Regions from separate parts of the Pantoea sp. USHLN298 genome, predicted to be linked through region 2. Evidence: predicted binding sites of a transcription regulator. Region 2 holds the regulator's gene; each other region holds the start of a gene.
What was found. Region 2 encodes PurR, which represses purine synthesis genes. Its sites were predicted from a motif close to CANGCAAACGTTTGCNTG; they were not measured.

Region 1 (7,834 bases), on a different contig from region 2:
GCGGACTCCGGTCCGCCTTTTTTGATCGCGCTATCTTTCATCGCCCGCCCGTTCAGCCATCCGCACAGCAGCATCACCGCGCTGGTCGCCAGAAATACCGGCCGCATCCCAAACGATCCCCCGACCAGACCGCCGAACAGCGGGCCCGTCACCTGGCCGATATACTGTGCCGATGTCGAATAGCCCAGCATCCGTCCGACCTGCGATCCCGGCACGCTGTGCCGGATAATAGCGGTGATGCAGGGCAACAGTCCGCCCAGCGCCATCCCCATCAGAAAACGCAGCAATACCAGTTGCCAGGCAGCGGTAATAAAAGCCTGCGGGATCAGCAGCAGCGCACTCACCACTAAGCCCGCCGTCAGCACCCGCTCGTGTCCGACACGGTCCGCCAGCCGTCCGAGCCGCGGTGCGGCGATCACCGTGCCCAGTGCGGCAGCCGACATCGCCAGTCCGGCGACCTGCGTTATCTGGTGATTACCCGACACAAACTCGCCGACATAGAGGGTGATAATCGGTTCAATCGACATCGTAGCGAAGATCAGCAACATGCCTGACAGCCACATCAGCCAAACCCGCCGCTGATTTACCGGTGTTGCTGCAGGCGCTGGCGCGGAATTTTCCCGCGGCGAGGCGGCGGCGCGTGGCTGCTCTTTCAGCAGAAAAGTGGTCGCCAGGAAGGCGAGAAAAATCACCGCGCCGGTTAACCAGAAGGTCTGGCGAATACCGATCAGCGGCGGCAGCACGCCGCCCAGCAGCGGCCCAACCACGTTGCCCGCCATGATACCGGAGGATAATATGCCCAGCGCCCAGCCGGTCTGGCCTTTGGGCGTTTGCGCCGCCACCAGAATGGTCGATCCGGAGGCGTATCCGCCCAGCAAACCCGCCAGCAGACGCAGCGCCACCAGCTGCCACGGCGCGGTCGCCATGCCGATCAGTGACATGGCGATAGCCATCCCGAGGCTGGCGCGGATCAGCATCAGCTTACGACCATAACGGTCAGCCAGTCGGCCCCAGAGTGGCGCGGTCAGCGCCGCGCTGAAAAACGTGGCGCCATAGGCCAGCCCCGACCAGCGCGCAATGGCGGCGGGTTGCTGCACGCCAAGCTGCTGAACGTAGAGCGGCAAAAACGGCAGCAGCAGCGTCATCGCCACGATGGTACTGAATGAGCCCAGCACACAGACCCATAAGTTGCGCTTCCAGTGCTGAAATTCTGCTTTTTCTGCTGGCTGTTGCATAAAGATATCCCGTCATTGATCAGGGATACAGGCTAACCAGGCGCGCCGGATAACAACAGTGGCGGCACGATAGTTACTTTGTGGCGCTGACTGTTGCACTACAGCAACAATCACGGGCTAACCAGCGCGGCGATCAGCGTGTCGCATAATAAGCTGACTGGCGAAGCGGGCTGCAGCGTGTCGTGCAGCAGCAGATAGCTCTGTAGCCGATCCATCTGCCACTCCGGCAGCAGTTGCTGAATATCCCCACGGGCGACCGCTTCCTGCGCCATATAGGAGGGCAGATAGGCGATGCCGCTGCCCGCCAGCGCCGCGTTCAGCAGCGCCATGCTGTTATTGGCACGAAAACGGCTGCGGACATCCAGTGCCAGCCGCTGCTTGTCGCGGCGAAACGGCAGCGCGGCGGTATGCGCCGGCCCATGAAACAGCAGCAGGTCATGGCGCGGCAGCATCTCAGGATGATCGATAGCAGGCCGCTGCGCCAGATAACCCGGTGCCGCATACAGTCCCCACTCAATGTCGCTGATCACCCGAAAATGCCCCTGCTGCGGTGGCCGGGATCGAATCACGATGGCCACATCCACCTGCTCATCCAGCCGATCGTGGTTACGATCGGTCAGATCGAGGTCGACGTTAATGTGCAGATGGCGGCGCAGAAAGCGATTAAGCACCGGCACCACGCACTGACAGCCATAGGTCACCGGCGCCTGCAGACGTACGTTACCGGCCGGTTGCTGATGCAGTTGCTGGACAAAGGCATCGGCCCGTTGCACTTCTGCCAGCATCCGGACGCAATAGGGATAGTAAGCCTGACCGAGCTCGGTCAGCGCCAGTCGCCGGGTAGTGCGCTGCAACAGCCGGATGCCGAGCCGCAGCTCAAGACGGGAGATTTCGCGGCTGACGTGGGATTTAGACCAGCCGAGCGCCCGCGCCGCTTCACTGAAACTCTGGAGTTCCACCACCCGCGCAAACACCAGCATGGCGGTTAAATTAGCACTGTTTTCCATGCGTTACCGCTCCGATACCCTGAGGATTCTGGCATCAAACTAGCATGTTCGGGGCAGCTTACGGCGGCAGGTCAGTAAAAAAGAAGGGATGGGATCAGACAGCGGAGCCGTGCCTGCCGACCTTCCCGCGCGTTTCATCTGGCGGGAAGGCCATCAAAGGCATCAACTGGCCATGGCCAGCGGAAACAGTAACCGGTCCGGCTCGACCCGGCGCTGGCGGCGTAGCTGGCCTGGCGTCATCATAAAATAGTTTTTGAAGGTGCGGGTGTAGGCCTGCTGGGTGTCGAACCCGTAGTTCATGGCGACCTGCAATATCGCTTCATTGCTGCTCAGCAGCGTCAGCGCAGATTCGGTTAACCGGCGCTGTCGGATATATTCCGCCAGGGAAAATCCGGTATGCTGGCGAAACAGCCGTTGCAGATGCCAGCGGGAATAGCCAGAGCGACGCGCCACCTCATCCAGATGCAGATCGTGTCCTAAGTTGTTCTCAATCCAGTCCAGCAAACTCCGAATAAACTCGCGCTGATTCATGGGTTCCTCCTGATTTACGCTGATGTGCAGTGAACCCACTTTACCCGGTTAAATTTATCCCTTAATTAGCAGAAAATTAGCGCAGAATTAGCAACCGCCAGATTCCGGCCTGCGGCCCCCTTTATCGGTCAGATAACGGCAACAACCTGCCTGAATAATAAGCATTAAGTGATCCTGGCAATCCGGTAAAATAATTTGCGTTAAGTTACATCGGCGTCGATTTAACTCTTTTTCGATGCCTCCTGGCGGCCAGCATTTAAATAATTTGTGTTAAGTCACCGTCGAATCCGCCAGGCTAATTTGCGTTAAGTCACACCCGATTCGCCCCTATAATTCGTATTACCGCAAGGCGGCCAGACGTAGCCAACGCCGCTGTAGTACGAAGTATGACGGCGGAATGACGGCGGATAATTCTGACCTAACAATTGATGTATAAACTCTCTCCCATCTTTACGAAGGAGATCAGCCATGCGCGTGTTATTGGTTGAAGATGATGAAATGATCGGCGCGAACCTGCAGCAGGCTTTAGAGGGCGCGGGCTGGTCGGTGGACTGGGTACGCGATGGCGTTTATGCCCATAACGCCTGGAGCGAAGGCGGCTACAGCTGCGTGTTGCTGGATCTCGGCTTACCGCGTGATGACGGATTGCAGGTGCTGCGCCGGGCGCGCGGGCGCGGCGATTCTACGCCGGTGCTGATCCTGACTGCGCGCGATACGGTGGCGCAGCGGATACAGGGGCTCGACAGCGGCGCTGACGATTACCTGCTTAAACCTTTTGATCTGCAGGAAGTGCTGGCCCGGATGCGGGCGATTACCCGACGTCGCCACGGTGCGGCGGATTCGGTGCTGGGCAGCGGCGATGTGCAGCTGGATATGATGACGCGCGAAGTGCTCTATAAGGGCCAGCGCGAGCAGCTGACCGCGCGCGAATATGCCCTGCTTTATGCCTTGCTGGAGCGTCCCGGCGCGATTCTCTCGCGCGAGCAGCTGGAGAACCGTATTTACGGCTGGGGCGACGAAGTGAGCAGCAACGCGGTTGATGTGCTGATCCACGGGATGCGGCGCAAGCTGGATAACGACGCGATTCGCAATGTACGCGGGCTGGGCTGGCGGGTGCCGGCAATATGAAACCGTTCCCCTTTATGCGTTCGTTACGCAATAAATTACTCAGTACGCTGCTGATTATTCATCTGCTGATGATTGGCGGCGTCACCTGGTATTTTTTCAGCTGCTATGGCGACATGGTCGGCACCATGAAGGACGATCAGCTGTCGAAAATCGCCGATGCCTGGTCGACCAACAAGCAGATGCCGGCACTGATGCCGATGCTCATTCCGCCTGACAAGGCGAAGAGCGCTTTTGTGGTGCAGCTGTGGGATAACCAGGGCAGGCTGCGTGCCAGCTCGTGGCCGGAACTGCACGCACCGCTGCAAGCCCAGCGCGGTTACCGCGATGTCGATGTGGGCCATTGTGATGACTGCGAATGGCGTATCTACACCCGACCCGGTCAGCCAGGCAGTGAGATCAAGACCATTCAGGTGATGCACAACCTCAGCTACATGAAAGCGCTGATGGTCAAACGGGCGCTGTCGGCGATCATTCCGTTGATCCTGATGATGCCGCTGTCGCTGCTGGTGATCTGGCTGGTGGTGCGGAAGATCACCCGCGATCTGCAGGTCGCCTCGCGGCAGATCGCGGCGCAGGAGACGCATCATCCGCACAATGTCTCACCGGAAGGCTTGCCGGATGAGATCCTGCCGCTGGTTGCCGCGTATAACGCGTTGCTGAATAAGCTGCGCGAGGCCTGGTCATCCCAGCGGCAGTTCCTGGAAGATGCCGCTCACGAACTGCGAACCCCGGTCACCGCTGTCACGCTGCAGCTGGAGAATCTGCGTCAGCATATTCAGCCGGGCGAGGCCAGCCGGCAGTTCAGCCAGCTCGAAGCGGGCGTGAGGCGTACCCGTCACCTGGTGACCCAGTTGCTGAACGTCTCCCGTCAGGAAGATCAAAGCGTGGTGGCCAGCATTGAGCAGATTGAACTGGAAGATCTGCTGAAAGAGAGCATTGAGCAGTTGATGGTGGTGGCCGATAAACGCGGCATCGATATCGGCTTTAACGGCTCGACCCAGTATCGCCTGCAGGCCAGCCGCTCTGAACTGCGTAGCCTGTTCGACAACCTGATTGGTAACGCCATGTTGCATACGCCGGAAGGGAGCCTGGTGGATGTTCTGCTGCATCGGGTGGCGGGCAAGACGGTGGTGGATATTGTCGATAACGGACCGGGTATGCCGGAATCCTTTATTGAACGCGCCTTTGACCGTTTCACCCGCTCCCCTGACGTTAAAGCGCAGGGCAGCGGTCTGGGTTTATCGATTGTGCGCAGCGTTGCGCAGAAACATCAGATTCATGTCGCCCTTTCCAATTGCCTGACGCCACAGGGTGCAATTTGTGGTTTGCAGGTCCGCGTCACTTTTCCCTGATCCCGCACGTTTGATCGCGAACCAGACAACGTAAACGGTTGCCTGGTTCCGTTCGATCACCGCCATTATTGTGAAGCACGTCACATTTTCACTGAATTGTAATGCAACACTTTTTGACAAACGTGAGCAAAATCTATTTTCTATCGCTATGTTGCAGGCACGCTACGCGGGCTGGAAACTGGCTGTTATGTCCTGAATAACTCACTCCCCACCCCGGGATCGACTTCTCTCTGACTGCGCCTGCTGTGCAGCGGTCAAAAGCATGTGGTTAATGATAATGAAATTCAAAACGTTGATAGCAGGTGCCGTACTGGCATGTTCCTGGACGGGTGTTGCGCAAGCCGCTGATAGCGATCCGCAATATCTGTCCGACTGGTGGCATCAGAGCGTAAACGTGGTGGGCAGCTACCACACGCGCTTCGGGCCGCAGTTTAACAACGACGTTTATCTGGAATATGAAGCGTTTGCCAAAAAAGACTGGTTCGATTTCTACGGTTATCTCGATCTGACCAACTTCTTCGGCGCGGGTAACAGCAACGCCAACGGTATTTTTGACCACGGTTCGCCGATGTTTATGGAGATTGAACCGCGCTTCTCGATCGACAAACTGACCGGCACCAGTCTGGCCTTTGGTCCGTTCAAAGAGTGGTATTTCGCCAACAACTACATCTACGACATGGGCCGCAACAGCGATAACCGCCAGAATACCTGGTATATGGGTCTGGGCACCGATATCGATACTCACAGCGATGTGGGTCTGTCACTGAACGTCTATGCCAAATATCAGTGGGAAAACTACGGTGCGGCAAATGAAAACAGCTGGGATGGCTATCGCTTCAAGGTGAAATACTTTGTGCCGATCACCACGCTGTGGGGCGGTAACCTTGGCTATGTCGGCTTCACCAACTTTGACTGGGGTTCCGATCTCAACGAGAAAGGCGGTTCGTCGCGCACCAGCAACTCAATCGCCTCCAGCCATATTCTGTCGCTGGGTTACGATCACTGGCACTTCTCAGCCGTGGCGCGTTACTTCCACAATGGCGGTCAGTGGGCGGATGGGCAGGAGCTGAACTTCGGTAGCGGTCCGTTTGAAGTGAAATCGACCGGCTGGGGTTACTACCTGGTGGCGGGTTACAACTTCTGATGAGCAGGCGGCTGGCTGCAAGGCTGGCCGTGCTCAGGCGACCCTACAACGGCGCCGCTGTCACCGGCGCCGATCCCGCATCCTGCTTTATTCCTGCGGCTTCACCACGTTGATGCGCCACGGAATGCCGAACTGATCGATAAACATCGCAAATCCATTTGACCAGAACGTCTCCTGCCACGGGGTCGTCACTTTGCCGCCCACGGACAGTTTTTCAAACCAGGTTTTGCCCTGCTCTGCATCCGTGGTGGCGAGGCTGACCGCGTAACCGGCGTGATCCGAGGCCGGCGGCTTCTGCGTGTTACCGTCGCTCAGCATCAACTCTCCCTGACCGATACGCAGATGCGCGTGCATAATTTTTTCCGGCGGCTGCGGCGGCGCAGATTGATCGCCTACCTGCTCGCCCTGCTCTGGCATATCGCCAAAGGTCATTTTCTCCAGCAGTTTCCCGCCTGTGGCCTGCAGGTAAAACTCGATTGCCTCTTCACAGCGACCATAGAGAAACAGATATGGACAGACTTGCATCGTCACCTCCGATTGTGGGTTGAACTCACATTTACGCGAATACACCAAGTGTAGACGATGAGAGAACGCTACCCGTCAGCGCTGGCAATAACGACGAAATAACTGCGCCATATAACTGCTCATCGGCGTCAGCGCGGTATCCTTACGCTGAATCAGATAAAAGATCGCTTTCGGCAGCGGTTCGTCCAGCGACAGCGCCACCAGCGAGCGGCCGAGAATCGGATCGTCGATCACATCCACCGATAAAATACTGATGAAATCGCTTTGCGCCACCAGGCTGGTACAGGCCATAAAGGTTTCGCAGGTCACCACAATTTTGGGTGCCATGCCGCGCTCGTCAAACAGATCGTGCAGTAAGCGATAGTAGCTGCCCTTGGGCGTCGGCATGGTCCAGTCCGCCTGCTGCAACTCGGCCAGCGAGCGGGCCTTCTCCAGCGGATGGCCCTTGCGCACCACCACTTTGTACTCGCGCTCCATCATTCGCTCATACATCAGCTCCTGATCGAGATGACTTTGATCGTAGGTATTGATGGTGAAATCAAGCGCGCCCTGCCGCAACTCATGCACCATCGACACCAGTTGCCCTTCTACGATGCGCACCTTCACCAGCGGGTATTCACGGTGAAACTGGTTAATCACCTGCGGCATGATGGTGCGCGCCACGCTGCCGCCGACGCCGATGTTCACCTGCCCGCCGCCCAGCCCCAGCCGCTGCTGGATATCCTCCTGCGCCACCCGCAACTCCGCCAGCACCAGACTGGCATGTCGAAAAAAGTTATCACCGATATCGGTTAAGACCACGCCCTGCTGACGGCGGATAAACAACCGGGCACCGAGTTCACGCTCCAGTTCCTGAATCGCTTTGGTTAATGCCGGCTGCGAAAGCCCGGAAAGACGGCTTGCCGCCCGGAT
Region 2 (7,834 bases):
TGGCGGCAAGCCGTACAGCGATGCCTTCCGTGAGAAAGTGCGTAACCTGTTCCCTGGCGCGATCATTGGCGCAGGTGCTTATACCGTTGAGAAAGCGGACGATCTGATCGCCCGCGGCCTGATCGATGCGGTGGCGTTTGGTCGTGATTATATCGCGAACCCGGATCTGGTGGAGCGCCTGCAGCAGGATGCGCCGCTGAACCCGCAACGTCCGGAAAGTTTCTACGGCGGCGGTGCTGAAGGCTATATCGATTACCCGACGCTGTAATCTTCTTACAGGCTGCCATCCGGGAAGATGATGGCAGCCATTATTCACTGGCGATTTTGATCGCTATACTTAGCGCTGGTGTCATCCGGCGATGGCGTTTTGATTATTAAAGAGGATGTTATGCGTTTACTTCATACCATGCTGCGCGTTGGCGATCTGCAACGTTCGATCGATTTCTACACCCGTGTGCTGGGCATGCGCGTGCTGCGTCAGAGCGAAAACACCGAATACAAATATACGCTGGCCTTTGTGGGCTATACCGAAGAGAGCGAAGGTGCAGTCATCGAGCTGACCTACAACTGGGGCGTGGATAAATATGACCTCGGCAATGCTTACGGACACATTGCGCTGGGCGTTGATGATGTGGCTGCGGCCTGCGAACGCATCCGTAACGATGGCGGCAACGTCACGCGTGAAGCGGGTCCGGTGAAAGGCGGCTCGACCATCATTGCCTTTGTTGAAGATCCCGATGGTTACAAAATCGAACTGATCGAAAACAAACACGCCGGTCACGGCCTGGGCAACTAAGCCTGCTCTTCAGCCTGCCCTGCCGGGTGGGCTGATCTTCTCTGCTCCTCTTCATCTGCTGCACCCGGGCCCGTTTTTTGCCATAATGCGCGCTGCCCTTTTTCTGCAATGAGATCCTGATGTCTGAATCGAATTCCCCCCATGCACTCAATCAACGTTTCCGTGGCTTCTATCCGGTGGTCATCGACGTGGAAACCGCCGGTTTCAACGCGCAGACTGACGCGCTGCTGGAGATCGCGGCCACCACGCTGAAAATGGATGAAGAGGGTTGGATCCATCTCGACCAGACGCTGCATTTTCACGTTGAACCTTTTGTCGGCTCGCTGCTGCATCCTGAAGCGCTGGCATTTACCGGCATCGATCCCAGTAACCCGCTGCGCGGCGCAGTGAGTGAATATGAAGCGCTGCACGCCATCTTTAAGATGGTGCGTAAAGGCATTAAGGATACCGGCTGTAATCGCGCCATTATGGTGGCGCACAACGCCACTTTCGATCTCAACTTCATGAATGCCGCCGCCGAACGCGCCAGCCTGAAACGCAATCCGTTTCACCCGTTCGCCACCTTTGATACCGCGGCGCTGAGCGGACTGGTGCTGGGTCAGACGGTGCTGGCGAAAGCCTGTAAAGCGGCAGGAATGGATTTTGACAGTACCCAGGCGCACTCGGCGCTGTACGATACCCAGCAGACCGCTATTTTGTTCTGTGAACTGGTGAATCGCTGGAAGCGACTGGGTGGATGGCCGCTGCCGTTTGCTGAAGGCGAGCCATCAGCGACCGCTGACTGAAGAACCGGCAATGAAAGACAATGAAAAAGGCCGACATCGCGTCGGCCTTTCTGTTTTATTCCGCTTCTTTAAACTTCTCTGCGGTCTCTTTGATCAGCGACTGCAGTTCACCGCGCTGGAACATCTCGACGATGATGTCACATCCGCCGACCAGCTCGCCATCAATCCACAGCTGTGGAAAGGTTGGCCAGTTGGCATATTTCGGCAGCTCTGCACGAATGTCCGGGTTCTGCAGAATATCCACGTAAGCAAAACGCTCACCGCAGGCTGACAGCGCCTGAACCGCCTGCGCAGAGAAACCGCAGCTTGGCAGTTTCGGTGAACCTTTCATGAACAGCAGGATCGGGTTTTCTGCGATCTGGCGCTGAATTTTTTCTACAGTACTCATAATTGCCTTCCTTAATTCGTCACTTCGTGTTTGTTTATTGTAGCGACTTCGCACCAGGACTGAAAACGAGATTTTACCGCTGCCGGATTAAATCGCCATGTTTGTTAAGTCCGCTCATCAGCCCTGATGCCACCCGGTTATTAACGGCCAGTAACATATTAATAATTTGCAATAGTTTTGCCGATATAAGACGCTGAAAATGTTCATTTTCAACGCAATTGCGTGAGGCCGAAAGATTAATAAAAAAAGGCGTTACTGTTTTCAAACGAACTGGACTAGAATGGCATCGGCGCTGATCCTGGATCAGATTATTCCCAACTTTGTCGCGGTGCGTAGTGGCCCTGACAACTTAACTAAAACCGGACTATGCGTTTAATCATTACGCTTTTCATTCTTGCCTTTGCGCAACTGTTCTTTAACATCGCTTCTGCCTCACCGCAGGCGCCGGTGAATGTCAGTTCGCATAAAGCAGAGAAAAAGAGTGCGCGCGAAGATGAGCGCCGCAAGCGTCGCCCGCTGAAAACGGCGGCAAAGAAAACACGCGTCAGTCCGATTCAGAAGCTCAAAGTCAAAAAACAGAAAAAAAGCGAACTCACCGCCAGCCATCTTCCCGCTAAGAAAAGTAAAACCTCCCTTAAAACGGCCAGTAAAAAACGCTACGGCCACCAGCGTTCGCTTAAAACCGTTGACGCCAGCAGCAGTGACACCGGCACCATTAAAATGAGCAAGTCACATCGTCAGCGTTACCAGAAAGCGCGCGAAACGGCGATGACCAAGTTGATGGGTCAGTTAGGCAAACCTTATCAATGGGGTGGCACCTCACCGCATACCGGTTTTGATTGCAGCGGCCTGGTCTGGTACGCCTATAAAGATTTGGTCAAGTTCAAGATCCCGCGCACCGCCAATGAGATGTTCCATCTGCGCGACGCCGCGCCGGTTAAACGTGAGTCACTGGAGAAAGGCGATTTAGTCTTTTTCCGCATCAATGGCCGCGGCACCGCCGATCACGTTGGGGTTTATCTCGGCAACGGCAAATTCATTCAGTCACCGCGTACCGGCAAAGATATTCAGATCAGTGCGCTGGGTGAAGACTACTGGCAGCGCCACTATATTGGTGCGCGTCGGGTCATGACGCCAAAGACCATTCGCTAACGCAGCCGTTGGGCGATCGCCAGACAGCAAAAAGCCGGGCCATGCCCGGCTTTTTCGATCAGTGCAGAATCGCGGTGAAGCTAAAAGCGACAATCATCAGCAGGCAGCCGACGGTAGTCATCAGCGCCAGTTTCAAATCGGTACTCATTTAACTCTCCTTAGTCACAATTTTTGTGGGGTTAAGCCATTTTCCCACAGGACCGGGTAAAAATCTCGTTTTATCCGCCCAGCCTTGTTAGAATCCTGCCTTTGTTGCGCAACGCGCGCAGCCCCGGTTCCGTTTGCTCTCTTTTCAGGCGCTCATTACCCGCCAGTCGCCCTGTTTACCGGTCAGAAAACCTGCATAATTGCGCAGAAAACCCTGAGCAGACGCAAACGTTTAACATTATGCTTATCATTGCGTTAGATAAGCCCTGGAGTCCGATTTTAATGGCAACAATTAAAGATGTGGCAAAACGCGCCGGCGTCTCAACGACCACCGTTTCGCACGTCATCAATAAAACGCGTTTTGTCGCTGAAGAGACGCGCAACGCCGTCTGGCAGGCGATTCAGGAACTGCACTATTCGCCCAGCGCCGTGGCGCGCAGCCTGAAGGTGAATCACACCAAAACGCTGGGCCTGCTGGCGACTTCCAGCGAAGCGCCCTACTTTGCTGAAATTATTGAAGCAGTGGAAAACCACTGTTTCGACAAAGGCTATACTCTGATTCTGGGTAATGCGCACAATGATCTGCAGAAGCAGCGCGCCTATCTCAGCATGATGGCGCAAAAGCGCGTCGATGGGCTGCTGGTGATGTGCTCTGAGTATCCGGACGATCTGCTGAAAATGCTGGAAGAGAACCGTAACATCCCGATGGTGGTAATGGACTGGGGCGAATCCCGCGCCGACTTTACCGACACGGTGCTGGACAATGCGTTTCAGGGCGGTTATCTCGCCGGGCGTTATCTGATTGAGCGTGGCCATCGCGAGATTGGCGCCATCCCCGGCCAGATGGAGCGCAACACCGGTGGCGGACGTCACGCCGGCTTCCTGAAGGCGCTGGAAGAAGCGGGTATTCAGCCGCGTGCCGAGTGGATTGTCCAGGGTGACTTTGAACCTGAATCGGGCTATCAGGCAATGCAGCAGATCCTGTCGCAGAAACAGCGCCCGACCGCGGTGTTCTGTGGTGGCGATATCATGGCGATGGGGGCGATTTGCGCCGCCGATGAGATGGGATTGCGCGTGCCGCAGGACATTTCGGTGATCGGCTATGACAATGTGCGCAACGCGCGCTACTTCGCGCCGGCGCTGACCACCGTTCATCAGCCGAAAGCGCAGCTGGGTGAGAAAGCGCTGGAGATGTTGCTGGATCGCATCACCAGCAAACGTGAGATTTCTCAAACCATCGAAGTGCATCCAACCCTGATTGAACGTCGTTCCGTAGCTGATGGTCCGTTCCGCGACTACCGCCGTTAATCTTCGCTTAACCACTCCTGATTAAGCGTTTGCGCATCACCCAGATAGCTGAGTAACCAGCCGGTCGCCGGTGATGCGCGATCTTCCGCCCAGCTGACACAACAGGGACTCTCCGGAAAAGCCACCGGCAGGGTCAGCTCCACCAGCGCGCCGCTGTCCAGCAACGGCCGGGCCAGATGACCAGGCACCATCGCCACGCACAATCCCGCCAGTACGCAATCCAGCCCGGTCTGCCATTCCGGCACCACCAGCCGACGCTGGTTGTCGAGCGTCCACGTCATCCGGCGTGGCAGCGCGCGCGAAGTATCTTCCAGAACCAGCGACGGCCAGCTGCGCAGGGTATCGTCATCTATCTGGCTCACTTCCGTCAGCGGATGGTGGTTCGCGACTACGCAGCGCCAGTTGAGCGTCCCCATATCGCGAAAGGCAAAGCGGCCGCCGACCGGGATCGCCTGAGTCGCGCCGATAGCAACCTCCACCCGGCCATCCGCCAGCGCATCCCAGACGCCGTTGAACACTTCATAACTGATGTGCAACTCCATGTCAGGAAAGTGCCGGTAAAAATCCTTCACTAATTGTCGGGTACGCTGCGGCTTGACGATACAGTCCACCGCAATACTTAACTGCCCGCGCCAGCCGTTGGCCAGCTGCTGACACTGGCGGCGGGTGGCGAGCATTTTTTTGATGACGCTGCGCCCTTCCCGGACAAAATGCTCTCCCGCAGGGGTTAATACCACCTCACGATGCTGACGTTCAAACAGCGGAACCGCCAGCCAGGTCTCCAGCTGGCGCACCGTGTAGCTGATAGCCGACGGCACCCGATGCAGCTCCTGCGCCGCCGCGCTGAAGCTGCCACCGCGCGCCACGGCATCCACCACTTCTAACGCATATTCTGACCACATATTCTGCCTTCAAATTTTTTAACAGCAATAGGCAAATATTAGCGTTTCACAGCGGCAAACGCACCTTTTACACTCTGCCGCGTTCAACCTGCAAAATGAGAATCAGATGTCACCGTCAAAAGGATTTATGCCTTATCTCGCTCTGCTGAGCATGCTGGGCTTTTTAGCCACCGATATGTACCTGCCCGCGTTTGGCGCGATGCAGCAAACTTTCAATACCTCGCCTGGCCTGATCAGTGCCAGCATGAGCCTGTTCCTGGCCGGTTTTGCCTGCGGTCAGCTGTTCTGGGGTCCGCTCTCCGATCGCATCGGGCGTAAGCCGGTGCTGCTGGCCGGACTGGCGCTGTTCGCCGTCGGCTGTGCCGGTATGCTGTGGGTAGAGGATATTTATCTGATGCTGGCGCTGCGCTTTGTTCAGGCGATTGGCGTCTGTGCGGCCGCTGTCAGCTGGCAGGCGCTGGTGGTCGATCGCTATCCGGCCGCACGTGCTAATAAGGTGTTTGCCACCATCATGCCGCTGGTGGCGCTTTCGCCAGCCCTGGCACCGCTGTTAGGCGCGTGGCTGATTGGTCATTTCCACTGGCGTTCGATCTTCCTGGTGCTGACGCTGATTGCGCTGGCCTTGATCCTCACGACGCTGCGCCTGCCGTCGGGCCGCAAAGCAACGGGCAACCAGGGCGCAAATCCGGGCTTTTTTACCCTGCTTAAATCCCGGGTTTACAGTGGTAACGTGCTGATTTATTCCGCCTGTTCCGCCAGCTTTTTCGCCTGGCTGACCGGCTCACCCTTTATTCTGGCCGATCTGGGCCTGTCGCCCGCCGATATTGGTCTGAGTTATCTGCCCCAGACGGTTGCCTTCCTGATTGGTGGCTTCGGCTGCCGTGCCCTGCTCAACCGTTTTAAAGGGGCGCAGCTGCTGCCGTGGCTGCTGGCGGTCTACAGTCTGAGCATCCTGGCGCTGTTTGCCGTCGCACTCTCCGGCCACAGTACGCTGCTGAGCCTGCTGCTGCCGTTCTGCGGCATGGCGCTGGCTAACGGTGCTATCTATCCGATTGTGGTCTCCGCCGCACTGATGCCTTTCCCGGATGCGACCGGTAAAGCCGCTGCGCTGCAGAATACGCTACAGCTGGGATTATGCTTTGCCGCCAGCCTGGCCGTCTCCGCCGGATTAACCCAGCCACTGCTGACCACAACCCTGATAATGGCCCTGACCATTCTGCTCGCCCTGCTCGGCTTCGCGCTGCAGCGGGTGACAAACGCACAATCTGATGTTGCCACCCCCACGACCGCCTGCCAGGATAATCACTGAGGCAATGATTTTTAGTTAGCAACCTAACAATAAGTCATTGAATATTGACCCGCGTGATAATATACTCATTCGGGTCAATAATTCTGCTACAAATCAACAACATAATAACGTAACAAACTGATTGGCAACCGGGTTGCCGGGATGGCGTCTGCGCGCGCGTTACTGTTACCGTGCCTGATGCTTTTGAACCGTTTCAATCCTCTGTATCACGCCAGATCTCTGGTTTACGGAGTCATCCGTGACTTTTCTCAATTCCTGAAGAAATTGACTATTCTTTTTCAGGTTAAGATTGGACAGGTGGTGGAGAAGCTATGAGTTCATCGTATGTAGAAGAAGTGAGCCTCGAAGAAAACCATTGGTATCGCATCGTTCACGAATTGCTGGAAAAAGCGGATATCGAAATTAATGGCTCACGGAGCTGGGATATTCAGGTGAAAAATCCTGACTTCTTTAAACGTGTCCTGCAGGAAGGATCGCTGGGTCTGGGCGAGAGTTATATGGATGGCTGGTGGGAATGCGATCGGCTGGATATATTTTTCCACCACGTACTCAAACATAAACTGGATCAGCAACTCCCTCATCACTTTAAAGATACGCTGCGTATTGCCGCGGCGCGCTTAACTAATCTCCAGTCGAAAAAACGCGCCTGGATTGTCGGTAAAGAGCATTACGATTTAGGAAACGATTTGTTTTCTCTGATGCTTGATCCCTATATGCAGTACTCCTGCGGCTACTGGAAAGAGGCCACGACGCTGGCCGCTGCGCAGGAAGCGAAGCTGGATATGATCTGCCGTAAATTAGGGCTGGAGCCTGGCATGTCGCTGCTGGATATTGGCTGCGGCTGGGGAGGACTGGCCGAATTTGCCGCCCGTCATTATGGCGTGAAAGTTCACGGCGTTACCATTTCCGCCGAACAGCAGAAGCTGGCACAACAGCGTTGTGAAGGTTTAGACGTCACTATTTTATTGCAGGATTATCGCGACCTGAATGAGCAGTTTGACCGTATTGTCTCGGTCGGCATGTTTGAACATGTCGGACCGAAAAATT
Region 3 (7,834 bases), 260 kb from region 2:
ACGCCGAGTACGCCGGACGGGAACTCCATCAGCCGATCAGCGTAATACATCCACGAGACCGATCCCGAAACCAGAAAAGAGGCGAAAATGGTATTGATGATCAGGGAAATCTGGCTGACCGAGACGCCAAGAATCGCCGGCCCCATCTGACGCATCACCCGCCAGACGCCTGCATCGCGCAGGTTCAGCCGTGGCAGTACCAGCATCCCGAGTTTCTTCAGGTGCGGCAGCTGGTAGCCAAGCTGCAGCACGCCGCCTGCCACTACCGCCCATGCCAGCGCCATCACTGGCGGATGAAAATGCGGCGCGGCAAACAGCGCGAAACCAATCATGCTGACGTTAAGCAGCGTCGGCGCAAAGGCCGGGACCGAAAAACGGTTCCAGGTATTCAGCACCGCGCCCGCCAGTGAGGCGAGTGAAATCAGCATGATATAGGGAAAGGTGACGCGCAGCAGCGAACTGGTCAGGGCAAACTTGTCTGCGCTGTCGGCAAAACCCGGCGCAGTGATCATAATCACCCACGGCGCGGCGATCATCCCCGCCACGGTGACCAGCGCCAGTGCCAGCGTCAGCAGGCCAGAGACGTAAGCGAGGAACAGGCGCGTTGCCTCTTCGCCCTGCTTGCTTTTATATTCCGCCAGGATCGGCACAAACGCCTGTGAGAAGGCCCCTTCAGCAAAAATTCGCCGCAGCAGATTAGGGAGTTTAAAAGCGACAAAGAACGCATCGGTCGCCATTCCGGCGCCAAACACCCGCGCCACAATGGCATCACGGGCAAAGCCCAAGACGCGGGAAAACAGGGTCATGGAACTGACCGCTGCCAGCGATTTCAACAAATTCATAATTGACGGCGCATCCTGAAAAGAATCGGCAAAATGAGAGACTTAGCGCGGGCATCCTGATGATGCCCGGCGATAGTCTACTGCCACGGCGGGAAATGACCAGCACGGAGTGTTACAAGGCATTATGACGGCGTTGCGTCACGCCACAGTTTTTCCACCACCCGCTGCGCCATCAGGGCCTGTTCGCCGCTGGTTTCAGGCATCGTCTGATTTTGTACGCACTGGATAAAATGGTGCGCCGCGCCGCTGAACCCGCGCTGCACCAGATGGCTCTGCCAGGCTGGCGGTGGCGCAATCAGCAGGCCGGCTGCCGTTTCTTCCTGCCAGTCACGCATTTCGCTGATATCGATACATTTACTGTCGCACACCGCACTGATCCGCTCGCGCTGACTGCCTGCGCGCCGGTGCATACTGGTGGTGACTGGCACGCCGCCCAGGTTGAAATGGTGCTCAGCGTAAAGCATCTCTCCCTGAGGAGTGGTGGTAATCCGCCCCTGAACCTCACTAAACGGCTGACCGCCAAGCCACAGCGCGGTATCCACCACGTGCAGATAGTCATCAAGCAGGGTGAAACGCAGATCGTGCGGCCCGACGCTGTCGCTACGGTGCTTTTCGATGCGCAGTGAGGCGACCCTATTCATCTCCGCCCGGAGTTGCAGATAGCGCGGGGCAAAGCGGCGATTAAAGCCCACCATCAGTTTGCGCTGCTGCTTTTCAGCAAGCTCAACCAGCGCTTCCGCCTGATCGAGCGTTTCCGCCAGCGGCTTATCGACGCAGACATCTTTCCCCGCCAGCAACAGCGCTCTGACCACCTGATAGTGGCTCGCGGTGCTGCTGTGAACAAACACCGCGTCGCAGGCCGCCGCTAAATCGTCGAGCGAGCTGAAACAGCGCATCCGGAAACTGTCGCAAATCGGCTGGGCTTTGGCCTGATTTGGCGAAAACGCCCCGACCAGCGACCAGCTGGACGCGGCTGATAACACGGGCAACCAGGCTTTCTGCGCGATCCCGCCCAGTCCCACCACGCCAATGCGTAACGTCATTTTAGCTCTCCGGTTGCAGCAGTTGAGTAAGTTGCGCCTGCAGTTGCGCTACCTGATGTTCCAGCGCCGCGACGCGAGTCGAAAGGTCGTCCTGATCCGCGCCCGATATCGGTTCTGGCACCTCAGCGTCATCGCTCAGCAGATGAATAAAACGGTGTTCGCGCTTGCCCGGCTCGCGAGCCAGACGCATCACCCTGGCGCTATCCTCACGCTGCAACAAGGCGTCGAGCGTCTGCTCCACTTCGCTGACATCGCTGAACTCATGCAGACGTCCGCTACGGGTGCGCAATTCACCCGGCGTCTGTGCGCCGCGCAGCAGCAGCAGAGTCAGCACGGCCACTTCTGCGCTGCTGAGCTTTAGCGCGCCAAAGGCGGAGTTGCAGAAGCGCTGTTCATACTTCATCACCCGCTGGCCCGATCCACTGCTGACGGTCACCAGATGCCGTTTTTCCAGCTGATCGAGCTGATCCTGCACCTCCGTCTCGCTGAGATTCATCACCGGTTCACGGTTCGATTTCTGATTACAGGCGCTGACCACGCCATTGAGAGAGAGCGGATACTGTTCCGGCGTGGTGACCTGCTTCTCCAGCAGGCAGCCCAGCACACGCAACGCCTGCGCCGACAACGTCAATTTCATTCCCGATTCCTTATGATTATCCACGCCGATCCGACGTCCATTCCCGCCAGGTTAATGCTGTCAGGACGTGATCCTGCCAGCGGCCGTCGATCAACAGATAATCTTTGGCGTAACCCTCTTTTTCGAATCCGAGCCGCGCCAGCAGATCGCCGCTGCGCTGGTTGTGTGGCATGTAGTTGGCCATGATGCGGTGAATATGCTGCTGACGCTGCATATAGCGAATAGCGGACTGCAGCGCTTCGAACATCATGCCCTGGCCCTGCCATTTCTCACCCAGTGAGTAGCCCAGGTAACAGGCGTGAAACGACCCACGCAGCACGTTGCTGAAGTTCGCCACGCCGCGCACTTCGGTTTCTTCGCTGTCCATCAGAATGAAGTAGAATGCCGATCCCTGCTTATGCATATCGGTAATCAGCCCCAGCCGCGCCTGCCAGCCAGAGGGATAGCAGTGGCTTTCATCGCGCACCGGTTCCCACGGTTTTAAAAACAGGCGGTTTTCCGCGTAGTAATCTGCCAGCCGCCAGGCATCACGCTCGTGAACCAGACGGACCACCAGCCGGTCGGTGGTTAATCGCACCCTGGGCGCGGCAGAACGATAGCCAAACATCCTGACTCCTGAAATCAATGGCTGATAAAGATGAGCCGTCATTACCCTGTATTCACTATAACCGCCGCCTGGGCTGCGGTAAAATGTTACCCGCGATTGCGCTGCAAAGGCCTTGATTTTGCGCGGTTATCACCCTTCCTCAGCGGGCTGAGCCACGCCCATGATCCCCGTGGTAGCGGCGAGCAGGCCATCTGCTGCCAGCCGGTTTGCCCTGCTGCTTAATCTCTTCCATACTTTTTGGCGAGCCCGAAAACAGAATGAATTGATGCATTCTGCCAAACAGAGGAGATCAGGATGAAGCTGTATATCTACGAACACTGCCCTTTCTGCGTGAAGGCGCGGATGATTTTCGGCCTGAAAAATCTGCCGGTTGAGCTGGTGGTGATGCTGAATGATGACGAAGAGACGCCAAAACGACTGATCGGCCAGAAGATGGCGCCCATTCTGCAGAAGCAGGATGGCAGCGCGATGCCAGAGAGCATGGATATCGTGCATTATGTCGATCGACTGGAGGGCGAGCCGCTGATCACCGGCGCGCTTAATCCTGCCATTGCCGACTGGCTGCGTCACATGAACAGTTACGTTAACAAACTGCTGTTGCCGCGCATCGCAGAGGCGCCGTTTGCCGAATTTGCCACGCCGGAAGCACGCGACTATTTCCGTAATAAAAAGCAGGCCAGCATCGGCGATTTTACCGAGCTGAAAAGCCATGCGGCCGGTTTGATCAAAAACGTCAGTGGCGACCTGCGCCAGCTCGACAAGTTAATTGTTCAGCCAAATGCAGTGAACGGCGAACTCTCTGAAGATGACTTTAATCTGTTCCCGCTGCTGCGCTCCCTGACGCTGGTTGCAGGCATCGACTGGCCCGCCAGAGTGGCGGAATACCGCGATAACATGGCCAAACAAACTCAGGTCAACCTGCTCTCCTCCATCGCCCAGTAACGGCTGCCGGATGAGAAACCGCTCGCGTTTCTCATCCCTTTCCTGATGACACCTGTAACGCATTCAGGCACGCTATGCCCTGTTCAATAGCTCCGTCATTCAGGATAAAAATCGATGAAAAAGGGTTTTTCCGGCCTTGCCGCTCTGTTACTGGTGCTGCTGGTTAGCGGCTGTAATCAACTGACGCAGTACACCATCAGCGAACAGGAAGTGAACCAGGCGCTGCAGAAACATAACAACTACGAGAAGGACATCGGGGTTTCCGGCCTGGTTAACGCGCACATCGTGCTCAGCAACCTCACCAGCCAGATTGGCCGGGAAGAGCCAGGCAAAGTCACGCTCGCAGGCAATGCGAAGATCAATGTCACCTCCCTGTTCGGCCCGCAACAGGCCGATATGCAGCTGAAGATGCGTGCCCAGCCGGTGTTTGATCAGCAGCAGGGCGCGATCTATCTGCGCGATATGGAGATTGTCGATGCGCAGGTGACGCCTGACAAAATGGCCTCGATCATGAAGACGCTGACGCCCTATCTCAATCAATCCCTGAAAAGCTATTTCGATCAGCAACCCGCTTACGTGCTGAGTACCGATCGCAGTAAAGGTGAGTCGCTGGCGAAAAAATTTGCCAAAGGGCTGGAAGTGAAACCGGGTGAACTGGTGATCCCGTTTACTGACTGACGATCTGCCGCGCCATCCGGCGCGGATTTTCGTCCGACGACAAAAAGCAGGTGCAAACGGTTGCCTGAATCCTTATGCTTAGACCCCGGCCTAAACGTGCCTTTCGTTTCCACTCTGCCGGAGCCTCATTGATGACTGCACAACCTCAGCAACTTACCATCCGCCGCCCTGACGACTGGCATATTCATCTGCGTGATGATGCGATGCTTGAAACGGTCCTGCCCTATACCAGCGCGGTCAATGGTCGTGCCATCGTGATGCCCAATCTGGTGCCGCCGGTAACCAGCGTAGCGGCAGGTGAAGCCTATCGCGATCGGATACTCGCGGCGCTGCCCGCTGATCACGCCTTCACGCCGCTGATGACCTGCTACCTCACCGATTCACTTGACCCGGATGAGCTGGAGCGGGGCTTTACCGCTGGCCTGTTTACCGCCGCCAAACTCTATCCGGCTCACGCCACCACCAACTCCAGCCACGGCGTCACCGATATTGCCGCCATCGCCAGCGTGCTGGATCGGATGCAACAGCTGGGGATGCCGCTGCTGGTTCACGGTGAAGTGACCCACGCGCATATTGATATTTTCGACCGGGAAGCGCGCTTTATTGAGACAGTGATGATGCCGCTGCGCCAGCAGTTCCCGGCCCTGAAAGTAGTGATGGAGCATATCACCACGAAAGAGGCGGCCGAGTATGTCGCCGCCGCGGATGAGACACTGGGCGCGACGATTACTCCGCAGCATCTGATGTTTAACCGTAATCACATGCTGGTGGGCGGGATTCGTCCGCACCTCTATTGCCTGCCGATCCTCAAGCGCAATGTGCATCAGGAGGCGCTACGTAAGGTGGTCGCCAGCGGCCATCCGCGCTTCTTCCTCGGCACCGATACCGCGCCACATCTGCGCCATCTGAAAGAAGCGAGCTGCGGCTGCGCCGGTGTCTTCAGCGCCCCGACGTCGTTAGTCGCCTACGCCACGGTGTTCGAAGAGCTGGATGCGCTGTCGCATTTTGAAGCCTTCTGCTCTGAAAACGGCCCACGTTTTTACGGCCTGCCGCTTAACGACACCACCGTGACGCTGGTACGGGAACCGTGGCAGGTCCCGGAGAGCATTGCGCTCGGCAGTGATTCGCTGGTGCCGTTCCTGGCCGGTGAAACCCTGAACTGGCGTATCGCATAATTTCACTTGCCTCCGGACCGGTAATACTGTAAATATGTACAGTATCTTATCTGGAGGCTCCCATGCGCGTTGAAATTACCGTATCGAATACCCGACCTCTTCCTGCGGGTGCCATTGAGGCACTGAGCGACGAGCTGTCGCGCCGCATTGACGAACAGTTCCCGGACAGCACTAATCACGTGAAAGTGCGCTACGCCAGCGCCAATAACCTTAGCGTGCTGGGCGGTGGCAAAGAGACTCGCGATCAGATCAGCGAAATCCTGCAGCAAACGTGGGAAAGCGCTGACGACTGGTTTATTACCGATTAACCGCCTCTGTGCTGTTTTTGCCGGGTGTCGCCACCCGGTTTTTTTATCTTTTCTCCCCTCTCGCACTTCCCCAATCCTGCATCTAGACTCTGAATGATCAATGCCCTATCCTTGCGCTCGTCATGCATAACAGGAGGTGCGACACCATGACTACTGATAAACCGGAAGAGGCGATGACTTTTGGTGAGCTGTTAGCACTGATTGGCGATCAGCAACGTCGTCTGACGGTGCTGGAAAATGCGTTTTCCAGTCTGATTTTCTGTCTTGACGATCGTGCCAGTCAGTTACTGGTGCACAATCTGTCGCTGGAAGCCCAAAACCAGAACCATGATGAGCAGCTGCAGCAGCACTTTGCCCGTCTGGCCGAGGCGCTGCAAAAGCGCGGCGGCGGCATCGCACCCGAAACCCCGGCACTTTAACGCCGGCGGCTGGCTCTCCCCGCTTTAATGGCTTCAAAGAATCACGGATTAAAATGCCTGCTCGTCAGGCATTTTATTTTTTCATCCGCCATCTTTTAAACACAAATATTCTGTGCGAAGCTGGGTGCAGGCATTTTTTCATCAGTAATGGCCCGGTTTACTGTTATAATAGTTTCGCTATTGGAATAAAAAAGCCGCATTGAACCTCATCATGCACTTCGTTTAACGAGTAATAAGGAGGTTATAATGGACAGAAGAAAAGATGTGATTCAGACCCATCCGCTGGTGGGCTGGGATATCAGTACCGTTGACAGTTATGATGCCATGATGATCCGCCTGCACTCGTTATCGTCGCAGGATCAAAAAGAAGAAGAAGCGGATGTTGGCCCGACTTACTGGCTGACGACGGATGTCGCAAGGCAGTTCATCTCGATCCTCGAAGCGGGTATCGCTAAGATTGAATCGGCCGAGCAGATAGAACGACTGCTTAAGAAGCATTAATGTCTGCCGCATCAAAGAGGCACCCTCAGGGGTGCCTTTTTCGTTTCTGTTTCTGGTATGCTTTTGATTATCTGACTCTTTCAGGAGCGTAGTTACCATGATTTATGATCTTATCATCGTCGGCAGCGGCTCAGTCGGCGCGGCAGCAGGCTACTATGCCACCGAGGCGGGCCTGTCGGTTTTGATGATCGACAGTGCTCATCCGCCGCATAATCAGGGCACCCATCACGGTGAGAGCCGGTTGATCCGCCACGCTTATGGCGAAGGTGAACGTTATGTCCCGCTGGTGTTGCGCGCACAAACGCTGTGGGATGAACTGGAGCAGCGCGCTGGCGAACGCATCATGCACCGCAGCGGCGTGCTGAATCTGGCACCGATTCAGTCACCCTTTATTCAGAACGTCATCGATAGCGCCACCCAATGGCAGCTCAACATTGAGGTGATGCAGCCTGACGAGGTGCGTAAGCGCTGGCCACAAATTAACGTCCCTGACGGCTACCTCGGCGTCTTTGAGCCGCAGTCGGGCTACCTGAAGTGTGAGCAGGCGGTACGCAGCTGGATTCAGCTGGCGGAACAGGCGGGCTGTGCCCAGCTGTTTAACTGTCCGGTTTCGCAGATTGGCCGCGATGGCGATCTGCAGCAGGTCACCACGCTTGATGGTATCTACCGTGGCCGAAAGTTG
Region 4 (7,834 bases), on a different contig from region 2:
GCGGACGCACCACTTTCTCGTTACCCCAGATAATCTGGCGCGGATCGCTGGATTCGATATTGGTGACAAAAATGAAGTTCGGCAGCAGGTTGCCGTCATTGTCATACACCGGGAAATATTTCTGATCGCCTTTCATGGTGTAAACCAGCGCTTCAGCCGGCACCTTGAGGAATTTCTCTTCAAAGGTGGCGGTCAGGACGACTGGCCACTCCACCAGCGACGTGACCTCTTCCAGCAGGCTGTCGCTGAGATCGGCATTACCGCCCAGACGGCGCGCGGCCGCTTCGGCATCAGCCTTGATCATCGCTTTACGGGTCTGGTAGTCGGCGATCACTTTACCGCGTTTCTCCAGCACATCCGGATACTGATCGGCATTATCAAGGGTGATGTCCTGTTCGCCCATGAAGCGGTGACCACGAATAGTCCGCGCCGAGTCGATGCCCAGAATGGTGGCCGGGATCAGCTCTTCGCCGAGCAGCAGGGTCACGGTGTGAACCGGACGGACAAACTGCACATCGCTGTCGCCCCAGCGCATCAGTTTTGGCACCGGCAGTTTGCTCAGCGCGGTAGCGATCATCGCTGGCAGCAGGGTTTGCGCAGCTTCACCCTTAACCTGGGCGCGATAAACCAGCCATTCGCCTTTATCGGTGCTCAGACGTTCAGCCTGATCAACGGTGATACCGTTACCGCGTGCCCAGCCTTCTGCGGCTTTGGTGGCGTTACCGTCGGCGTCAAACGCCGCGCTGACCGCCGGACCGCGTTTTTCCACTTCCCGATCGGGCTGGGAAGCGCTGAGGTTAGCGACTTTCAGCGCCAGACGGCGCGGCGCGGCAAACCAGGTCACCTCACCGTGGTTCAGGTTAGCGGCATCAAGTTCCGCAGTAACCTGCGCAGCAAAGGCTTCAGCCAGGCTGCGCAGGGCTTTTGGTGGCAGCTCTTCGGTGCCGATCTCCACCAGGAAAGTTTTGTCAGTCATGGCTGCCTCTTACTTTTTGTTATTGCACATCGGGAAGCCCAGTGCCTCGCGAGAGGCGTAGTAAGCTTCAGCCACGGCTTTCGTCAGGGTGCGGATACGCAGAATATAGCGCTGGCGCTCGGTGACCGAGATCGCTTTGCGTGCATCCAGCAGGTTAAAGCTGTGTGCGGCTTTCAGGATGCGTTCGTAAGCGGGCAGCGGCAGCGGTTTTTCCAGCGCCAGCAGATGCTGCGCCTCTTTCTCGTACTGCTCAAAGCAGGTAAAGAGGAAATCGACGTCGGCGTATTCGAAGTTATAGGTGGATTGCTCCACTTCGTTCTGATGGAACACGTCGCCGTAGGTGGTTTTACCCAGCGGACCGTCGCTCCACACCAGATCGTAGACGCTGTCGACGCCCTGGATATACATCGCCAGACGCTCCAGGCCATAGGTGATCTCACCGGTGACCGGCTTGCACTCCAGGCCACCGACCTGCTGGAAGTAAGTAAACTGCGTCACTTCCATGCCGTTGAGCCACACTTCCCAGCCCAGTCCCCAGGCACCCAGCGTCGGGTTTTCCCAGTTATCTTCCACGAAGCGAATGTCATGCACCGTCGGGTCCATACCCAGCTCTTTCAGCGACCCGAGATACAGCTCCTGAATGTTGTCCGGTGACGGTTTAATGATCACCTGGAACTGGTAATAGTGCTGTAAGCGGTTCGGGTTCTCACCGTAGCGACCATCGGTCGGACGGCGAGACGGCTGCACGTAAGCGGCGGCGATCGGCTCCGGGCCGAGTGCGCGCAGGCAGGTCATCGGGTGTGAAGTGCCAGCGCCTACTTCCATGTCCAGCGGTTGAACAATGGTGCAGCCCTGACGTGCCCAGTAATCCTGCAAGGTCAGGATCAGGCCCTGAAAGGTCTTGGTATCAAACTTTTGCATGTTGAATTTGCACGCGATTGGCTAGATGAAAAAAGAGGGCAACAGTATACCCTTTGACCGCGCGATGTGCAGCCGGAAATCCTGTGCGGTTGCGGCGCGGTTTCACCGTAATCGCCTGTTGCAGCCATACAGAGGTCTCTGAATCCTGCGGCCAAAGGTTGTTGCCGTCGCCGCGCCTGGCTACCCTTCTTCGCACGGACGCTATGCGCAAGAGGACGCCATGCCGCAGAAGATTTACTGGATCGATAATTTACGCGCGGTTGCCTGCCTGATGGTGATCGTGATCCACACCACCACCTGGTATATCACCGGCCCCATGGCGGTAACCGGCGCCAGCTGGGATGTTGCTAACCTGCTGAACTCCGCCTCACGGGTCTGCGTACCGCTGTTTTTTATGATCTCCGGCTACCTGTTTTTTGGTGAGCGCAGCGCGCAGCCGCGCCACATGATACGGCTGGTGCTCTGCCTGTTATTTTACAGCGCCGTGTCGCTGGCCTACATCACCTGGCTGACGCCGATCAGTGAAGGGCGCTCGATTCTGAAAATGCTGCAAAAGCCGGTTTTTTATCATCTGTGGTTCTTTTTTGCGCTGATCGGCATCTATCTGATGTCGCCGCTGATACAGGTGAAAAGCGTGCAGGCGCGTTATGTGGCGCTGCTGGTGCTGGTGCTGGCGGTACTGGCCAATCCCAATACCGTCAGCCAGTCGCTGGGGCCGTTTCACTTTCTGCCGGTCAACCTCTATGTCAGCGGTGACAGCATCTATTATCTGCTGTATGCACTGTTAGGACGGGCGATCGGCACCATGGAGACGACAAGACGTGGGCTGACGCCTGCCGCCACTGGCGTATTTATCGCCTGCGTCATAGGCATTGCGCTGGGCACAAAGCAGGCGTTACGGGTCAACGGGGCGTTTAACGACACCTGGTATCTCTACTGCGGGCCTCTGGTATTTATCGCGGCGATCAGTCTGCTGATGGTGTTTAAAAACGCGCTTAACCAGCGCGCGCTGCCGGGTTTAGCGCTGATTGCGCGCTATTCACTGCCGATCTACGGTTTTCACGCGCTGTTTATCCACTATCTGCGTACCCATCATTACGACGATATGTCACGTCCGTGGCTCGATCTGCCGTGGGTATTCGGCGTCACGCTGGGCGGCAGCCTGCTGCTGGCGATGGTGCTTAAACGCGTCGATAAACGTCACTTCGTCAGCTGACGGGCTGCGCGCACTGCTGACACGACAGGCCGGGCACGGCTGAAGCCTGTTATACCAGGTCCCAGCCGCGGGCGCGCCACAGCGCGGGCAGCTCCGCCATGTTGTCGAATCGCGTTACCAGCGGATGATCCAGTTCCGGGTTATGCGCATCGGCGCAGTAGTAGAAGACCGGAATACCGGCGGCAATGCCGGCACGCGCGCCCGCTTCAGAGTCATCCACCAGGATGCAGCGCTCAATCGCGACCTGCATCTGCTCGGCAGCGTGGTACATCAGTTCCGGATCGGGCTTCCAGTGCAGAATGTCATAACCGCTGTAGAGACGATCAGCAAACCGCGGCAGCATGCCGGTTAAGCCCAGCGAGTGCTGCATCTTCTTCACCGTTCCGTTCGACACCACGCACATCGGCACTTTGATCTGCTCAACCAGCGCTTTCGCGCCGTCGATCGGCTTGAGATGCTGGTCAAACAGCTGTGCCACTTCGGCACGGTAGGCGGTTTCCACCTCTTCCATCGGTAACGACGTCTGATGCGCTTCACCGACGTCGCGGATGATGTCGTACAGTTTGACGCCTTTATACTGCTCAAACATCTGCTGCAGCGACAGGTCGATGCCATAGCGGGCGAAGGTATTGACGTAGGCCTGGGTACAGAGCAGTTCGCTGTCCACCAGCGTGCCATCGCAATCGAAAAAGACGCATTCTACTGACATCAGACTCTATCCTTTGATTTTATGGGCGTCCCTCACTCTACCGTACTGAGCGAAGATTGCGAGAGTGGCAATCGGTTGCGAAAAATCATTGTATTGGCCTGGTAAAATCGCCAGGATACGCGCCGATGATTTTTTCTTCTGGATGGATGGCATGAGCAAGCAAGGCCTTTTGCAGCGCATCTTTAAACTGCAGGAACATGGCACCACGGTGCGCACCGAAGTGATCGCAGGGGTAACCACCTTTCTCACCATGGTTTACATCGTCTTTGTGAACCCGCAGATCCTTGGCGTGGCCGGTATGGACACCCAGGCGGTGTTTGTCACCACCTGCCTGATTGCCGCCTTCGGCAGTATTCTGATGGGGCTGTTTGCCAATCTGCCGGTGGCGCTGGCACCGGCGATGGGGCTGAACGCCTTTTTCGCCTTTGTGGTGGTGGGCGCGATGGGCTATTCCTGGCAGGTCGGCATGGGCGCGATCTTCTGGGGTGCGGTGGGCCTGCTGATCCTGACGCTGCTGCGGGTGCGCTACTGGATGATTGCCAACATTCCGCTGAGTCTGCGCGTCGGCATCACCGCCGGGATTGGTTTGTTTATCGCCATGATGGGGCTGAAAAATGCCGGCATTATTGTGCCCAATCCCGATACGCTGGTGGCGGTAGGCAACCTGACTTCGCACAGCGTACTGCTGGGCGCGCTGGGTTTCTTTATTATCGCTATTCTGGCGTCACGTAATATCCATGCCGCCGTACTGATCTCTATGGTGGTCACTACCGCCATTGGCTGGATGCTGGGTGACGTGAAGTTTGTTGGCCTGTTTTCCGCGCCGCCGGCCATCAGCTCAGTGGTGGGCCAGGTCGACATCAAAGGTGCATTCAACATCGGCATGGCTGGCGTCATCTTCTCCTTTATGCTGGTCAATCTGTTCGACTCCTCCGGCACGCTGATCGGTGTCACTGACAAAGCCGGGCTGACCGATGAAACCGGCACCTTCCCGCGTATGCAGCAGGCGCTCTATGTTGACAGCATCAGCTCGGTCAGCGGCGCGCTGGCAGGAACCTCTTCGGTCACCGCCTACATTGAAAGCACCTCGGGCGTCGCGATTGGTGGCCGCACCGGTTTGATGGCGGTGGTCACCGGCGTGCTGTTTTTGCTGGTGATGTTCCTGTCGCCGCTGGCGGCCATGGTGCCAGGCTACGCCGCAGCCGGTGCGCTGATTTATGTCGGCGTTTTGATGACCGCCAGCCTGTCGCGCGTGCGCTGGGATGATTTGACCGAAGCGGTGCCCGCTTTCGTCACCACCGCGATGATGCCGTTCAGCTTCTCTATTACCGAAGGCATTGCGCTGGGCTTTATCGCTTACTGCGTGATGAAACTTGGCACCGGCCGCTGGCGCGAAATCAGCCCTTGCGTGGTGATTGTCGCACTGCTGTTTGTGCTGAAGATTGTGTTTATCGACGCACATTAACCGCCGCGATAGCCGCATCAGGCCGCTCCCGTCAGGGCAGCGGCCTTTTTTATTTCAGCACCCCAAGCTGACGCAGATGGGCAAAGCTGGCGTCCGTTGTGCCCTGCGGATGAAACTCCAGGCTGACCCAGCCGTCATAGTTGAGGTTATCCAGCAGCGTGAACAATCGCCCGAAATCGACTTCGCCGCTGCCGGGCTGGTGACGACCGGGAACGTCCGCAATCTGGATATGCGCGATACGGTCGATAAAGGCGGGCAGCACGCGATACGGATCTTCACCGGCGCGCAGCGAATGCCAGAGGTCATATTGCACCGCCAGATTATCACTGCCGATCTGGTCAAACAGTCGCACCGCCTGCTCCACGCCGGAGATCACTGCGCCGGGCACATCACCGTGATTAATCGGCTCCAGCACCAGTTGAATGTCATGCGCCCTGAGCGCGCTGGCCGCCAGGGCAAAATTTTCGCGCAGGGTAGGCAGAGGATCGCCCTGTCCCGCGGCCGGTCCTGACGGGCAGTTAATACGTGGCGGTTTCAGCTGCTGCCCATAGCTCACCGCCTGGTCGATAGCACGGCGGAACTCCTCACGCCGCGCCGGTTGCGCCGCGAATCCACGGTCACCGGCATCCCAGTCACCCAGCGGCATGTTAAACAGCACCAGCTGCTGCTGATTGCGATCCAATGCCTGCTGGATATCGGCGCTCTCCAGGCCATAGGGGAAGAAAAATTCGACCGCCTCAAATCCGGCTTCAGCGGCGCGATCGAAGCGTTCATAAAACGGATATTCGGTGTAGAGCATGGTCAGATTAGCGGCAAAACGAAGCATAGTCTCTCCTGTAAGGTGTCGCCCGGCAGCCTGACCGCCAGGCGAGAGCGGTTAGCTGATTTGGGTGCTGCCGGTTGGCAACGGCGCGGCCGGCGGCGCAAAACGGATAAACAGCGTGCCGATCACGTAGAGCGCGGCGCACAAGGTAAAGAAGGTCAGCACACCGCCATAGCCGCCGGTGAGCTGCAGGATCAGGCCAGCGAGGATCGGCACCAGAATGCCGCCCACGCTGCCCGCCATATTCATAAAACCGCCGACCAGACCGGCGCGCGCCGGATGGGCGATCAGCGCCGGAATGCTCCAGTAGATACTGCCGCCGCCGGTCAGGAAGAAGGAGGCGACCGACAGCATCGCCACCGCGGTAATCGGGTTAGCGACATCCGGCAACGCAAAGAAGATCAGCAGCGTAACGCCGCCCGACAGCGCAATCAGGCTCTTCACCACCGTTCCGTGCTGAAAGCCACGCTTCACCAGCGCATCGACGGCGAACCCGGCACCGAGTGATCCTGCTGCGCCCAGCATAAAAATCACAAAGGTGGCGTTACCGATGGAGCGCAAATCGAAGCCGCGTGCCTGCGCCAGATAGCTGGGTCCCCAGGTCATCAGGCCAAAGTAGATCATCGCCCAGGTCGCCCGGCCAAACATCAGACCGCACAGCGATCGCCAGTCGACGCCCGGACCGGCTGGCGGCGGCGCATCCGGCTGCGCACCCTCGTCACGACCCTGTCGTATCTGCGCCAGTTCGGCGGCGTTAACCCGTGGGTCCTCTTCCGGACGATCGCGCAGCTTGTACCACGCCAGCAGCGCCAGCGACATGCTGAACAGGCCGGCGACGATAAACGCCAGCCGCCACGAATCGAGCATGTCGATCAGATAGGCGATGATCAGTCCACCAAACGCCACACCCAGCGGGCTGCCGCAATCCATGATGGCTGCGCCGCGGCCGCGTTCCGATTTCGGCATCCAGCTGGCATTCATTTTGCCGCCGGAGGGCGAAATCGGCGTTTCGGCAACGCCCAGCGCAATGCGGGCGAAAATCAGCGACAGTCCGCCCGTCGCCAGCGCCAGCCCAATCTGGCTAAGGCCCCAGAGTATGCTGGAGAACGTCAGTACCTTACGCGGACCAAAGCGGTCCAGCGCCCAGCCGCCCGGCACCTGCAGCAACGCGTATGACCAGAAAAAACTGCTGAGAATCAGTCCCTGCATGGCAGGCGACAGGTGAAACTCATCTTTGATAAACGGAATGCCGATGGAAAGCGTGATGCGATCCATCAGATTGACCGCCAGCAGGACAAAGAGTACGGCGAATATGCGCCAGCGAACCCGGGTGGGCTGGGCCGCGGTATCGGAATCAGGGTGTAACGCTTGCATAACTTTCTCCCGCTTGTCAGTGGCGATGCCGGAAGCATTCCGGACACTGAACATATGTTCATTAACATATCTTATGTATAGCCATTAAAGCGGATTCTCAGAGAAAAGATTTGCGACAGCTCACACTTCCGTAAATGCAGTCAAAAAGGGCTGCAACAGGACAATAATCTGAATAATAGCGCCATATCATTGATACCGGTGACTAACCAGTCGTGCAAAAAATCCCGTCACGCCGTCAAAAATGTGAAGTCAGCCGCATTAATCCCGGCAACATTACGCTTTTCTTGATGAACAAAAGTTTTCATTAATAACTTATGAATAAATCAGGAGGCAGGATGAAAAAGACCGCG

Region 1: the regulator PurR is predicted to act here: its motif matches at 5,281-5,298, upstream of WFK59_RS13160 (nucleoside-specific channel-forming protein Tsx).
Region 3: the regulator PurR is predicted to act here: its motif matches at 4,799-4,816, upstream of pyrC (dihydroorotase).
Region 4: the regulator PurR is predicted to act here: its motif matches at 3,887-3,904, upstream of WFK59_RS19950 (NCS2 family permease).

The regions. Positions count from the first base shown of each region.
Region 1 is NZ_JBBCRO010000004.1:473,824-481,657, forward strand. It holds gene WFK59_RS13135 (MFS transporter) at 1-1,235, opposite strand, end outside; gene WFK59_RS13140 (LysR family transcriptional regulator) at 1,346-2,242, opposite strand; gene WFK59_RS13145 (helix-turn-helix domain-containing protein) at 2,405-2,773, opposite strand; gene WFK59_RS13150 (response regulator) at 3,242-3,901, shown strand; gene WFK59_RS13155 (sensor histidine kinase) at 3,898-5,253, shown strand; gene WFK59_RS13160 (nucleoside-specific channel-forming protein Tsx) at 5,531-6,397, shown strand; gene yjdN (VOC family metalloprotein YjdN) at 6,485-6,922, opposite strand; gene WFK59_RS13170 (LysR family transcriptional regulator) at 6,998-7,834, opposite strand, start outside.
Region 2 is NZ_JBBCRO010000001.1:922,859-930,692, reverse strand. It holds gene WFK59_RS04460 (alkene reductase) at 1-268, shown strand, start outside; gene gloA (lactoylglutathione lyase) at 389-796, shown strand; gene rnt (ribonuclease T) at 916-1,581, shown strand; gene WFK59_RS04445 (Grx4 family monothiol glutaredoxin) at 1,637-1,972, opposite strand; gene WFK59_RS04440 (C40 family peptidase) at 2,336-3,121, shown strand; gene cydH (cytochrome bd-I oxidase subunit CydH) at 3,180-3,269, opposite strand; gene purR (HTH-type transcriptional repressor PurR) at 3,551-4,576, shown strand; gene punR (DNA-binding transcriptional activator PunR) at 4,573-5,478, opposite strand; gene punC (purine nucleoside transporter PunC) at 5,585-6,787, shown strand; gene cfa (cyclopropane fatty acyl phospholipid synthase) at 7,099-7,834, shown strand, end outside.
Region 3 is NZ_JBBCRO010000001.1:662,542-670,375, reverse strand. It holds gene murJ (murein biosynthesis integral membrane protein MurJ) at 1-842, opposite strand, end outside; gene WFK59_RS03270 (Gfo/Idh/MocA family protein) at 965-1,885, opposite strand; gene WFK59_RS03265 (YceH family protein) at 1,887-2,522, opposite strand; gene rimJ (ribosomal protein S5-alanine N-acetyltransferase) at 2,539-3,129, opposite strand; gene grxB (glutaredoxin 2) at 3,424-4,071, shown strand; gene WFK59_RS03250 (lipoprotein) at 4,186-4,749, shown strand; gene pyrC (dihydroorotase) at 4,881-5,924, shown strand; gene dinI (DNA damage-inducible protein I) at 5,987-6,232, shown strand; gene WFK59_RS03235 (hypothetical protein) at 6,379-6,651, shown strand; gene bssS (biofilm formation regulator BssS) at 6,898-7,152, shown strand; gene solA (N-methyl-L-tryptophan oxidase) at 7,250-7,834, shown strand, end outside.
Region 4 is NZ_JBBCRO010000008.1:163,475-171,308, forward strand. It holds gene glyS (glycine--tRNA ligase subunit beta) at 1-976, opposite strand, end outside; gene glyQ (glycine--tRNA ligase subunit alpha) at 986-1,897, opposite strand; gene WFK59_RS19940 (acyltransferase) at 2,118-3,113, shown strand; gene yieH (6-phosphogluconate phosphatase) at 3,163-3,822, opposite strand; gene WFK59_RS19950 (NCS2 family permease) at 3,974-5,287, shown strand; gene WFK59_RS19955 (hydroxypyruvate isomerase family protein) at 5,337-6,113, opposite strand; gene WFK59_RS19960 (MFS transporter) at 6,165-7,484, opposite strand; gene WFK59_RS19965 (sugar phosphate isomerase/epimerase family protein) at 7,820-7,834, shown strand, end outside.